DNA from 2 places in the Bradyrhizobium sp. SOJA106 genome. Region 2 is predicted to be linked to the other one. Evidence: riboswitches for the same ligand, from Rfam matches in the RefSeq annotation. Region 2 holds a riboswitch; the other holds the start of a gene.
The links. A riboswitch is a leader RNA that binds a small molecule or an ion and turns the genes downstream of it on or off. The one in region 2 is predicted to bind cobalamin.
Positions count from the first base shown of each region.

Region 1: linked by a shared signal. The riboswitch ahead of metE (5-methyltetrahydropteroyltriglutamate--homocysteine S-methyltransferase) and the one ahead of AC5V87_RS14500 (TonB-dependent receptor) in region 2 are both predicted to bind cobalamin.

Region 1 covers NZ_CM182549.1:2,010,541-2,015,996, reverse strand. The annotation lists gene metE (5-methyltetrahydropteroyltriglutamate--homocysteine S-methyltransferase) at 1-1,662, opposite strand, end outside; cobalamin riboswitch at 1,767-1,968, opposite strand; gene AC5V87_RS08950 (nodulate formation efficiency C protein) at 2,965-3,771, shown strand.
Region 2 covers NZ_CM182549.1:3,236,196-3,241,651, reverse strand. The annotation lists gene AC5V87_RS14510 (O-methyltransferase) at 1-185, shown strand, start outside; gene AC5V87_RS14505 (PepSY domain-containing protein) at 300-1,730, opposite strand; gene AC5V87_RS14500 (TonB-dependent receptor) at 1,743-4,097, opposite strand; cobalamin riboswitch at 4,212-4,413, opposite strand; gene AC5V87_RS14495 (histidine phosphatase family protein) at 4,486-5,058, shown strand; gene cobT (nicotinate-nucleotide--dimethylbenzimidazole phosphoribosyltransferase) at 5,117-5,456, opposite strand, start outside.

The DNA.
Region 1 (5,456 bases), 1.2 Mb from region 2:
GATAGGCTTCGACCGCACTACATCGCCAAACAGGATCGGTGGCCTGACACAGCGCGAGCCGTAGGACTGCACCCATCCGTTCTTGGTAAATGCGAAGCCGGCAAGTTGCTCGCCGAAGTACTGGACCATGTCATTGCGTTCGAACTCGCCGTGCACGAGGACGTCGAGACCGATGTCCTCCTGCCAACGTACGGCGCGCGCAGTCTCCTCCTTGAGGAACCTGTCGTATTGCTCGTCACTCATCGCGCCCCGCGCATGGGCCGCACGCGCATTCCGAACCTCTATGGTCTGTGGGAACGATCCGATCGTCGTGGTAGGAAAAGCCGGCAGTCCAAAACGATTGCTTTGGATCTCGGCACGACGGGCAAATGGGCTCGCGCGCCGACGCATGGTCTGATCGATCGCTTTCATCCGGACAGCGACATTAGCATCACGGATTTTCGGCGAAGTCCGCCGGTCAGTCGCGGCACATTCCGACTCGGCAAGAGCTTGCGCGACATTCTGGTCGCCTGCGAGTGCCCGCGCCAGGATAGTAAGCTCTCGCATCTTCTGGACCGCAAAAGCAAGCCAGCTCTTGACGTCGGAAGCGAGCCCGGTCTCGAGTCCAACATCGACCGGCACATGAAGCAGCGAGCAGGATGGCGCCATCTGTACACGATCTTTGCCGAGCTTCGCAATCGCGGGTTCGAGCCGCTGGCGCAGCGAGGACAAATTCGACCGCCATACATTCCGGCCGTCGACGACACCGAGCGACATGACGAGATCACGTCGGCCGCCAGCTATGATCTGATTTAACAACTGTGGCGCTCGAACCAGATCGAGATGCAGTCCTGCAACCGGCAGGCTCAAGGCGGTATCCAGATTGTCGCCGAGGTCGCCGAAATAGCTGGCAACCATGATCTTGATGGCCGGGCCCTCCTTGGCGAGCCGGTCATAGGCATGCCGCAAAGATTTTCGCGCCCCCTCATCCAGATCAAGAACCAGGCAGGGCTCGTCGAACTGAACCCACTTTGCCCCACGTTTCGCCAATTCCTGCAGAACCTCGATATAGACCGGTATCAGTTCATCTAGTAGTGAGAGTGGCTGGAATGCAGGATCGGGACTCTTGCCGAGCTTTAGGAATGTGACCGGCCCGATCAGGACAGGACGGGTCTGAAAGCCAAGGGCCTTGGCCTCTTCATACTCCTCGATCGGCTTGCGAGAGCATAGCCTGAAAGTCTGTCCTCTGCGAAACTCGGGGACCATGTAGTGGTAGTTAGTATCGAACCACTTGGTCATCTCCTGCGCGGGTGCGCCAAATGCGCGCGGTCCGTGACCGCAACTCGCATCCTGATCGTCGCATTGTGATCCGCGGGCCATGGCGAAGTACGTCTTCAGCGAAACGGATTCGGCTTTTGAGGCGTAGTTCTCCGGGATGGCGCCAACCATGACACTTGTGTCGAGCACCTGGTCATACAGCGAGAAATCGTTCGATGGAATGACCGTGACGCCGATAGATTTCTGACGAGCCCAGTTCGCGGCACGCAGGCCAGCTGCGTCCTCGAGCAACTGCTGTTCGCTGCTTTTTCCGGCCCAGTAGCTTTCTAGAGCGAGTTTGAGCTCGCGCCTTGGACCGATGCGTGGCGTTCCGAGCGTGGCAACGGGAAGGGAGAGAAGAGACATAGCGTTAACCCCGTGTTGGGGGCAGAAGGCCATGGCGGACGCAGGCAGGGGAAGTCGCGCAGTGCGACGGCTGCTTGGCGCACCACCGGGACACCCCGCCCGTGGACGAATATAATGTCGGGGCAGGTCTCCTGGCTCGCGGGTCATCGCTGCTGTCCGGCCTTCCCGAAGCCGCGCAGGCTTCAGTGACATCGTTGGACAGCGGCTCGCCACTCACAGTTGCGGGGGCAGCGCCGGCATCTTCACCGGCTTCCCTCTTAGCTCCGGATCAAGTGCGACCGGAGAACCTCGACGACTTGGATTATCGAGAAGACAGGTCTTCCGTCAACCTCTCAGATCGTGTCTCAAGCTGGTGCTGCGACATCCGCTACGCGAATGACCTCGCATCTTGACGCGTTGAGCCGACGTAGAAGCGCTTTAAAGTCAGCAATATCGGAATGACGATCGCAGCTGCCTGCGGGCCGCACGCCAGATCGGTGGAAGGGACAAATGCGGCTTGCCCGGTCGGGACTGCTGCCTCGAGCAGAACGCATCTCCGGCTTCTCAGCGGTTCTTTGAGCAAGTCCACCATCCAGCCACCTTCTCGGCCAACAGGATCCGTGTTGAATAGGCCCAAGCTGGCGAGGCCAGCAACATACCCGGCCAGCACGTTGATGTGCGGTTCAGCAAGACTCCAAATGTTCGGCGGTGAAGATCGGTTTCGCCTCGTCGCCATCGAGTGCAAAGCGCTCCTAAGCGAGGCTATTCTCGAAGCGCCGCATGTCGCGATAGGAGCGGCACACGCACCATGGCCGATGGCCGCAGATGGCCAAACGCGTGGCAGAGATCGAAAGCTACGTTCTGGCAACGATGCCGAACCAAACGGTTCAATAGCGGCAAACAATTCTCATCGGGAGCTTGGTACCGAGGTGTTCCGCTGCGCCATCGAACGATCCGGTGCGGGACCAGGATGCATAAGCCGGGCTGGATAGCGCTGAACGGAAACATCGAGACATTGACCAGTCGGAAAGTCGACAAAGAGGACACAAAAGCGGTGCGAATTGCCGTGTATTACCTGGCACGAAGAATGCAAGTCTTCGGGATGCCCAGTCTCCTCCTGCTGGGCATGTCCAGCACAGCAACTTGACTGCTGTCGCCGGCAGCGAAGTTAGCGGCGCGTGACATAGAGGGGAGCGCCTGCTCGCACGGGACACCATCGGTCTCCCCGTCGCGTCGCCGCTAACTTCTTGTGCTCGCGCATAACAAGTTGAAGGTTGCCCGCTTTGGAATGACGTGTGGATGACACCACATAGGCCGGCAGTTATGAGAACAGTGTCTAGAAGACGCGCGTTATGGTTTTGTCTCGGTCGCCTCCTGATCTGCCTGGCCGGGCTGGCTGCGACGAGCAACAGTGTTCGCGCCATCGAGAGCCCCCATATCGAAAGATTCAAGTCAACGTGGCGAGCGCAAGACGGTGAGACAATAGAACAAATTATCTCCAACGTCTCGAAGGTTGCACAGTTCGTCCCTCGAATGTGGGGCGTCGCTGAACTTGACGAAAACGACTATGTTTTCGTTTTGTGGACCAGACACCCTGACGATATATTAGAGGAACCGTACTTTATCACCTGGAGGATCGCGCTCGACGGTACGTTTCAACTTGCGTCGACCTATGCAAAGCCGATCGAATTGGGCTGGCACGCCCTAGCACTCTCGTTGATCGCCACTGAAGTGAAGGAGAGTGAAAGGGACGCAAATCTTGGCTTTCTGCATGAGCCGAGCAACTTCAACTTTGTGACGACCACGCAAGGCCGCCTCGGCGATCTTCTGCGGCAGGGCCGCTGCACTATCGTTGAACCTGTTGAAGTGGACTACTTGCCGAACCAGAAGGACAAGCCGACCGAGAAGGGTGATCTGTGGCGCGTTTTGCTTTTGGTGAACTGTGATATCCCAGGACCCCGTTTTTTTACACACAACGGTGTCATCACTTTCGAGAAGAGCGAAGGGCAAGATTGGGAGCCGAAATCCCCTTTTGCCAAGCGTATCGCGGCCTTTCCTCCCGGCTCTTGGTTCGCTGGCATGGAGCCAAAGGAACGGCGAGAGTTGGAGGGGAGCGAAAGCCCTCGGTAAAATGGTCGCGCAGAGCAAGATCGCGCCGCAGCTCCTTTACCGCCGATCCCCTCAGAGCAACTGCAAGACATATCAGCCCTAAAATGTCGGTGTTTACACCTTCAACAATCGCGAGCCTTCCCGTACCCTTCAGCCCGTCAGCAAAAGTCAGGCAGCAGGATTACCTCCGGACACTTTCTGCGACGAATCGAGCTCAGCGGCGCATGCCAGTTGGCGAGATTTTGCTCCCAGCGCACGCGACGCAGAGAGAACACCGATCTGCGAGGGAACCAGCTCTCCATGCACTCTTCAAGGGACCGGGCCTGGAGATGCCTCGGCCGGACCCCATGATGAATTTTGCTGAATGACGCACAGAACTATCGCGCGACTGACTCGCGAGCATGCCGAGGCCGAGCCGGCACGATCGAGTGCTGCGACCAACCCATTAAGAGGGTAATGGGGCATTGTCGGCATACCCCTGAACACCGGCCGTTGTCCGAGGGCCCTGGCGACGACCCCCGGAGCCGTGCGCGAGGCCTCGAGGAACGACTGAGCCGGTCCTAAATTTCCTCGCGCGCATTCGTCTGCGCGTCATAGATCCGGATTTGAAGCATGGGAAAACGCTTCTTTAGTTCTGCTCCGCCTGCCCTGGCGCCGTCTCTGGTTGCGAATTCGGCTCTGAGTCGGCCATCCACTTCAAGCGCGTAAGAAGAGACCGGCAATTCCCGTGGGGCTGCAGCCATTTGATTCCCATTGTGTAGTGAGGTCGTTGAGAATGAATTTGTAGCTTGAGTCGGCTAAACCGCACCAGAGCGACCTGCCCAAGTGCCGCAATGGCGGAACCATGTTATGGATGGACGCCTCGCACCGAATGGCATCAGGATGGCACTCGCGACCGTCCGAACACGCGGGCGGCTTACCCCTCGTCCGGTGCGTATAAGACGAAGCCACGGAGGTTGCCGTTTGAGATTTTCTGGCGCAAACGCGCGCCCTCATACCGGGCTTGCTGGGTCAATCTCCACATGTGATCGCGGTGAAGCGCACTATGAGAGAGCGGCCGCCAGTCGCGCCGCCTGGGTCATGACAATCGGGTTCTCCTACGAACGGGGCGGCAGCACCACGAACGGTCATGGTGCAGCGCAGAGGTGCGAAAAGCCACAATGCGATGGGCATAAAGGCCTGGCTCTCCAAAAGAGGGCTCGGGGTTGGCGGTTTGCGCAAGCGATACCGGTTCATTTACGCAGCGAGCGTTGAGCTGAACTCCGTGGCGCCTTTCCAGTTTTCAGAGGAAGCGAGACCAGATTTCCTTCGAACATCAATCTTCTCCTGACAAGAATTTACAGCGAAATGTCGTCCCCTCGCTGAAACCGTCGGCAGCCTTCTGTCTGGCGATGCAGGTTGGCACAAAGCATAACCAGGTTGCTCGTCCCCGCCTGACTTGCACTCGACGTCGAGATTCACAGGCGACTTCTTCTCCTTCAAACGCGTGAGAAGACAGCGTTCGAGGCTTGGCCTTTCTCCCGCATACCAAGTTCGCGGCCAAGTGATCGGATCTCCTCCTCAGGTCGAGAGGGTGCAGCACGAGCCCGGTGAGAGAGATCGACGAGGCTAAGGATACCGCGACATGCACACCGGAAGAAATCGCTTGAACCTCACGCAGCGTCAGGTCGTAGCTTGGAAATGAAGGCCACGCTTTCATAGACCAA
Region 2 (5,456 bases):
ATCTTCCTATTCTCAAGCTGCTGGAGCCGCATCTGAAGCCCGGCGCGCTCATCGTCGGCGAGAACGCGTTCGAGGAGGCCTCGGGCTATATCGACTACGTCCGCGATCCCGAAAATGGCTACCTCTCGCTATCGCTTCCGTTCGATCCAGGACGCGGCAACGAATTCACGATCAAGACAAGGTGATCCGCCGAGCAGGGCGCCGAGCCGCTGGTGATGGACCCGCCAACAAATGGGCCGGCATCATCGAGACGATCGGCATCGAGCCGATGTGAGGGACACACGAGGCCGGTCCGTCGTTCAAGCCGCAAGGGTTGACCGCAGACGCCGCCAGCCAATGACGATGCCGGTCACGGAGAATACGAGCCCGAGCGCACAAAGTCCGACAATCAGGATTTCGCGCAGGCGCGGATGTGCCATGAGGACCGGAAAATCGAGCGTGTGGAGCGCGCTGTAGAACCAGCGGTAGGCCCGCCGCGAGGCATCCAGCCTTTGCAGCACCTTGCCGTCGGCGCCGTCGACATCGAACCAGACGTCGCCGCATCGGGTGCGGTAGACGGGCGCTCCGGGAACGGTGGACTGCGCCGGATAGTCGTCAGACTCCGTGAGCACGGACGGCATGCCGCAGTTGGCGGCAAGGCGCCTCGTCAATTCCTGAATGTCGCGCACACTCAGGGCTCCCACGTGTCCATCGCGAGGCACATCCCCTGCCCCGACCAATGTCTGCGATTCGAGACCAAGCCGATCGCGACGGTAGAGTTTGCCGCCGAACGCGAACCATTCGACCTCGTGGACCGGTGACGCTGCCGCCAGCTCGTCGCGCGAAGAGGCCGTCCAGTCCGGCGCGGCGTCCACCATGCGCGCTTCGGCGCCCGCCAACTGCCCGCGCGAGAACAGCCGGCCGTGATCCATGGACAGCCAGCCGCTGAAAATCCAAGTCAGCACGAACAGCGTTGCTGCGAGCCCGATGAGATGATGCAGGGCGTGCCAGCCACGGTACGGCGTTGAGATCGCCCGTCCCCGCATCCTGATCCGCACGATCCCGAGCACCGCACCGAGCAAGGCCGCGATCGAGGCCAGCAGTGACAGCGTCCAGACCACGCGGTCCCACAGCGCCCAATCGCGCCGCAGCACGGTCGGGTAAATCCAGTGCAAGACGCTGCCGAGCCAATTCCACCCACGCTCGCTGCGGGTCGTATCGAGAACGACCTCGCCGGTGCGTGACGAGACATAGATCTCATTCCCTGCGGCGTCGCCGAGGGTGATGCGAAACAAGGGCCGATGGCGGTCAAAGCCGTTCGGAACGCTCCATTGGTCATAGTCCGCGCGCGCGACGATTGCGGCCGGCGCGGGATCGAGCCCTCGCCGCTCGGCGTTCGCCCGCGCAATAGCCAGCGCAATGTCGGCAGACGTTACACTCGCGTCCCGTCCATCGAACGCGTGGACCGCGCCGAGGTGCGATCGCCCTGACACGATGTAGACCGGCCCATCGACCCGTTGGACCAGCCGCGCGCGCGTCGCATCCGCCGCCCCGCTTGCCGTCACGGCTTCGGCGACGGTGATCCTCACCTCCGCAGGATCGATCGGCGTCAGTCCGGCAAAGCGCTCCGCTTCCGTCAGTGACGGAAACGGAACGAAATGCATCACGATCCCGCTTGCGAACCACATCGCGAACAGCAGGCAGAAAGCGATCCCGAGCCAGCGATGCGAGAGGACGATCGCGCTCATCATGTGACTAGCGCCCTACCATTTGAACGCGGCGGAGAGCTCGTAGGTGCGCGGCGCGCCCAGGAGGATCTGGTCGGGATAGAACGGATCGCCCCAGATCGCGTAGCGCTTGTCGGCGATGTTCCGCATGCGAAAGGTGAGTCGGGCCTGATCGACCCCGTTGAACACCGTCTTCGGGATATCGACGAAGGCATAGGCGTCGGCAACGGTGTACGCCTTCATCGTCACCAGATTGGCATCGGTGTTGTAGCGATCTCCGACATGACGGCCGGTGATACCGACCTCAATCGGCCAGGGCGTGAAGAAGCGATAGGATGCGCCGGCATTGGCGACGATGCTCGGCACGTTCGGCGGCGTGTTCCCGGAGAACGAGCCGCCGACGAAATTGTAGCCGGCATAGCTTGCATCGACATAGGCGATGTTGCCCCAGAGGCGAAGCGGCTCGATCGGGCGCACCGAGGCGGCGAGCTCGACGCCCTTTGATTCCTGCCGCCCCGCGATGTTGAGCGCCATGCCGCCGGCCGCGGCATAGACGTTCTTGCGCAGGATGTCATAGGCGGAGAACGACCACTCCGCCCTGTTGTCCCAGAACAGATGCTTGACGCCGGTCTCGTAGGTGCGTGCGGTGGTCAGGTCGAGCGGCTGGGTCGGCCCAAGCAGGAAGATGTTGTTGGCGGAAACGTCGGCGCCGGTGGCGTACTGGCTGAAGAAGGTCAAGCCGGGCACGGCCTCCCAGGTGTAGCCGATGCGTCCCGTCGCTGGTGCCCAGTCCGTCGCAAACGGGAAGCCCGCCTTCACCAGGCCGTTGACGTCGGTGGAGTTGCGGTCGAGCCCGATATGTTCGACACGAAGGCCCCCGACCAGCGCAAAGCTGCGCGTCAGCCTCAAGCGGTCCTCGAATGACAGCGCCTCGTTGTCGATGCGGGCGGTCTGCTGCTGGATCGTCAGCAGGCCGTAATAGCCGCGGGCGGGATCGACAAGCGAGACGGAGTCGCCGGGAAAGTTCGCAGCACCGGGTCTGACGAAATCCAGATAGCTTGACGACAGCGTCGTGACCAGACGGTTGTCGAACCCGGCGATGTTCGTGTCCCAGATCAGATCGGTGACGTTGCCGACAAGGCGCTGGCTGTGCGCGACGTAAAAGCGCTCGCGATTGACGAGATTCGAAACGGAATTGAATGCCTCAACCTCATTGTTGAACCAGGTGCGCTCGGCGCCATAGCCGTAGGCCTGACTCTTCAGTGTCAGGTCGGGCGCGAGCTTCAGCTCGAAGCCTCCGCGTAGCCACACTTCCTGCGCGACGTTGCGATTGTCGAGGACGTTATAGTTGGTGTTGAAGGTGCGATCGTCGATGGTGACAGCGCCGAGATTGGTTCCGTTGTAGTTGGAGACGTAATTGCCCGAAACGATGCCGCTCGTCGCATGCGAGCCGCTGAAAGCGATCGGCACCAGCGGCGCGCCCCAATAGGCCCTACCGCGGTCTTCGCGATACTCGATCGCGCTCCAGACCTTCAGGCTGTCGGAGATGCGGTAGTTGAGCTGACCCGAGACGTCGAGCGTTTTGGTGTTGGTGTCGTCGGCAAAGCCGTTGAGCGAGGAGCGGCTGATGTCGAAGCGGTAGTCGAGGCCCTGGACATTGGTGCTGCCGCCCGAGCCGTAATGGGCGCCAAACGAGTTCAGCGAATCCCAGGAGAAGTCCGCCTCATTGCGGATCGGTCCGGTGTGCGGCTGCTTGGTGACGAAGTTGATGGCGCCGCCGGCGGCGCCCTCGCCCGAGATCAGCGAGCCCGGGCCTTTCAGGAATTCCACCGCCTCCAGATTGGCCGTATCCATGATCCGCGAGGTCATATTCTGCGGACCGATCTTGATGCCGTTGTAGAGCGTGTTGATCTGGCTGTTGGTGAAGCCGCGCATGGAGAAGGCCGCGGGCTCGGCTGGATTGTCGCCAGAGGTGACGCCGACCGCGCCCTGCGCCACTTCGGACACGGTGCGATAGCCCTGCTCGCGCATGGTCTCGGCCGAGATCACCTCGACGGTCGCGGGCGTCTCACGCACGGTCAAGCCGAGACGCGAGGCGCTTTCCGCGACCGCGTTGGAGTTGAGCGGCCTCTGCGCCGTCGCAGCCGGCCCCACCGGCTGAGGGGCAACGGCCGCCGGCCTGCGCGTTGCCGTGCGCCGCGCGCTCTGGGGTTCGCGGCCAGCCGGCCTCGCCTGCTTGCGGGACTGGGCGGGCGACACTTCGACGGGCGGCAGCTGTTCGCGGGCCTGCTGCGCCAGCGCGGCGGGCACATTATCTGCGACCGCTAGCGCCGCGAGCACGGCGGAGGCGAGCAGGAAACGACGCGGTCGTACAATATGGATGGAAGGCACGGTTTGGACCTCGGTATGACGTCAGTGGCACGTCACAGCGAACGAGGTCTCACCCTGGGCTTGTCAGCCGCCCGATGAAGCCGAATGTCTGTACTCCCCGACCGACATCTTCGCGTATGACCACGGCTGACGGCAGGTCTCCTGGCTCGCGGGTCGTGACCGCTTCGTCGCCTTCCCGGGACCGAGGACCCAGTGGCTTCTGACGAAGGATTCACCGCTTACAGTTGCGGGGGCAGCTACGGCATTGGGGACAATGTCCCCGCACCGCATTCCCTTTTCATCCCCTCTCGGGGAAACCGTCAAAGGCATCTAGGATTACGACCAAGACAGAGTCAATGTGCAAGCTGCGGCGTTATTGCCACAGCCACCAACTTCCCTGGAGACGAGCATGGAAGGCGAGACCTTCCTCTGGTTGATACGGCATGCGCCCGTCGACGGCATCAAAGCCGTGATCCATGCCGCCGACGCGCCGGCTGATCTCGGCGATCGCGCGCAACTCGACGCGCTACGGCAGCGCCTGCCGCGGGATGCTGCGAGCTATGCCAGCCCGTCGCGGCGCACGGCCGAGACGGCACGGGCGCTGGGGCTGGAGCCGCTGCTGGTGAGCGATTTCAATGAGCAGAATTTTGGCGGCTGGACCGGCCATCGGCATGACGAACTCGCCGCGACAGGCGGCGATGCCTATGCACAGTTCTGGAGCGATCCAGCGCGCGGAAGGCCGCCGGGCGGCGAAAGCTTTGAGGATCAGGTCGCACGTGTCAGGCAGGGTCTCTCGCGGATCAGCGCCGGTTGTGCAAACTTGGTCGTCCATTCCGGAACCATCCGCGCCGCGCTCTGCATCGCGCTGGACCTCACGCCGCAAGCGGCCTTGCGCTTTGTCGTCGATCCGCTGTCGCTGACCCGGATCGACCGGCTCGCGGCTGGCTGGCGCGTCGTCTCCGTCAATCAGCGGATCAGCTAACGCATGATCCGGAAAAGTGCGCAGCGGTTTTTCGAAAAGATCATGCTCAAACAACAACCTAGAGCGCGATGATCTCATCGCGCTTAGGCCTATCAGGCACATTGGCCTGCGCGAACGTCGCCATGCCGTTGTGCAGAGCGCAGGCCGATCGCACCAGCGGCAGCGCGATGGCGGCGCCCGATCCCTCGCCCAGCCGGAGGTCGAGGCTGATCAGCGGCTGCACGTTCAATGCACGCAGCACCAGCCGATGCCCCTGCTCGGCAGATTGGTGCGAGGGCAACAGGAACGGCTGGCAGGAGGGATTGAGGCGCGTCGCGGCCAGCGCTGCCACCGAGACGATGAAACCGTCGATCAGCACGGGAATGCGGCGCTGCGCAGCCGCGATGATTGCGCCGCAG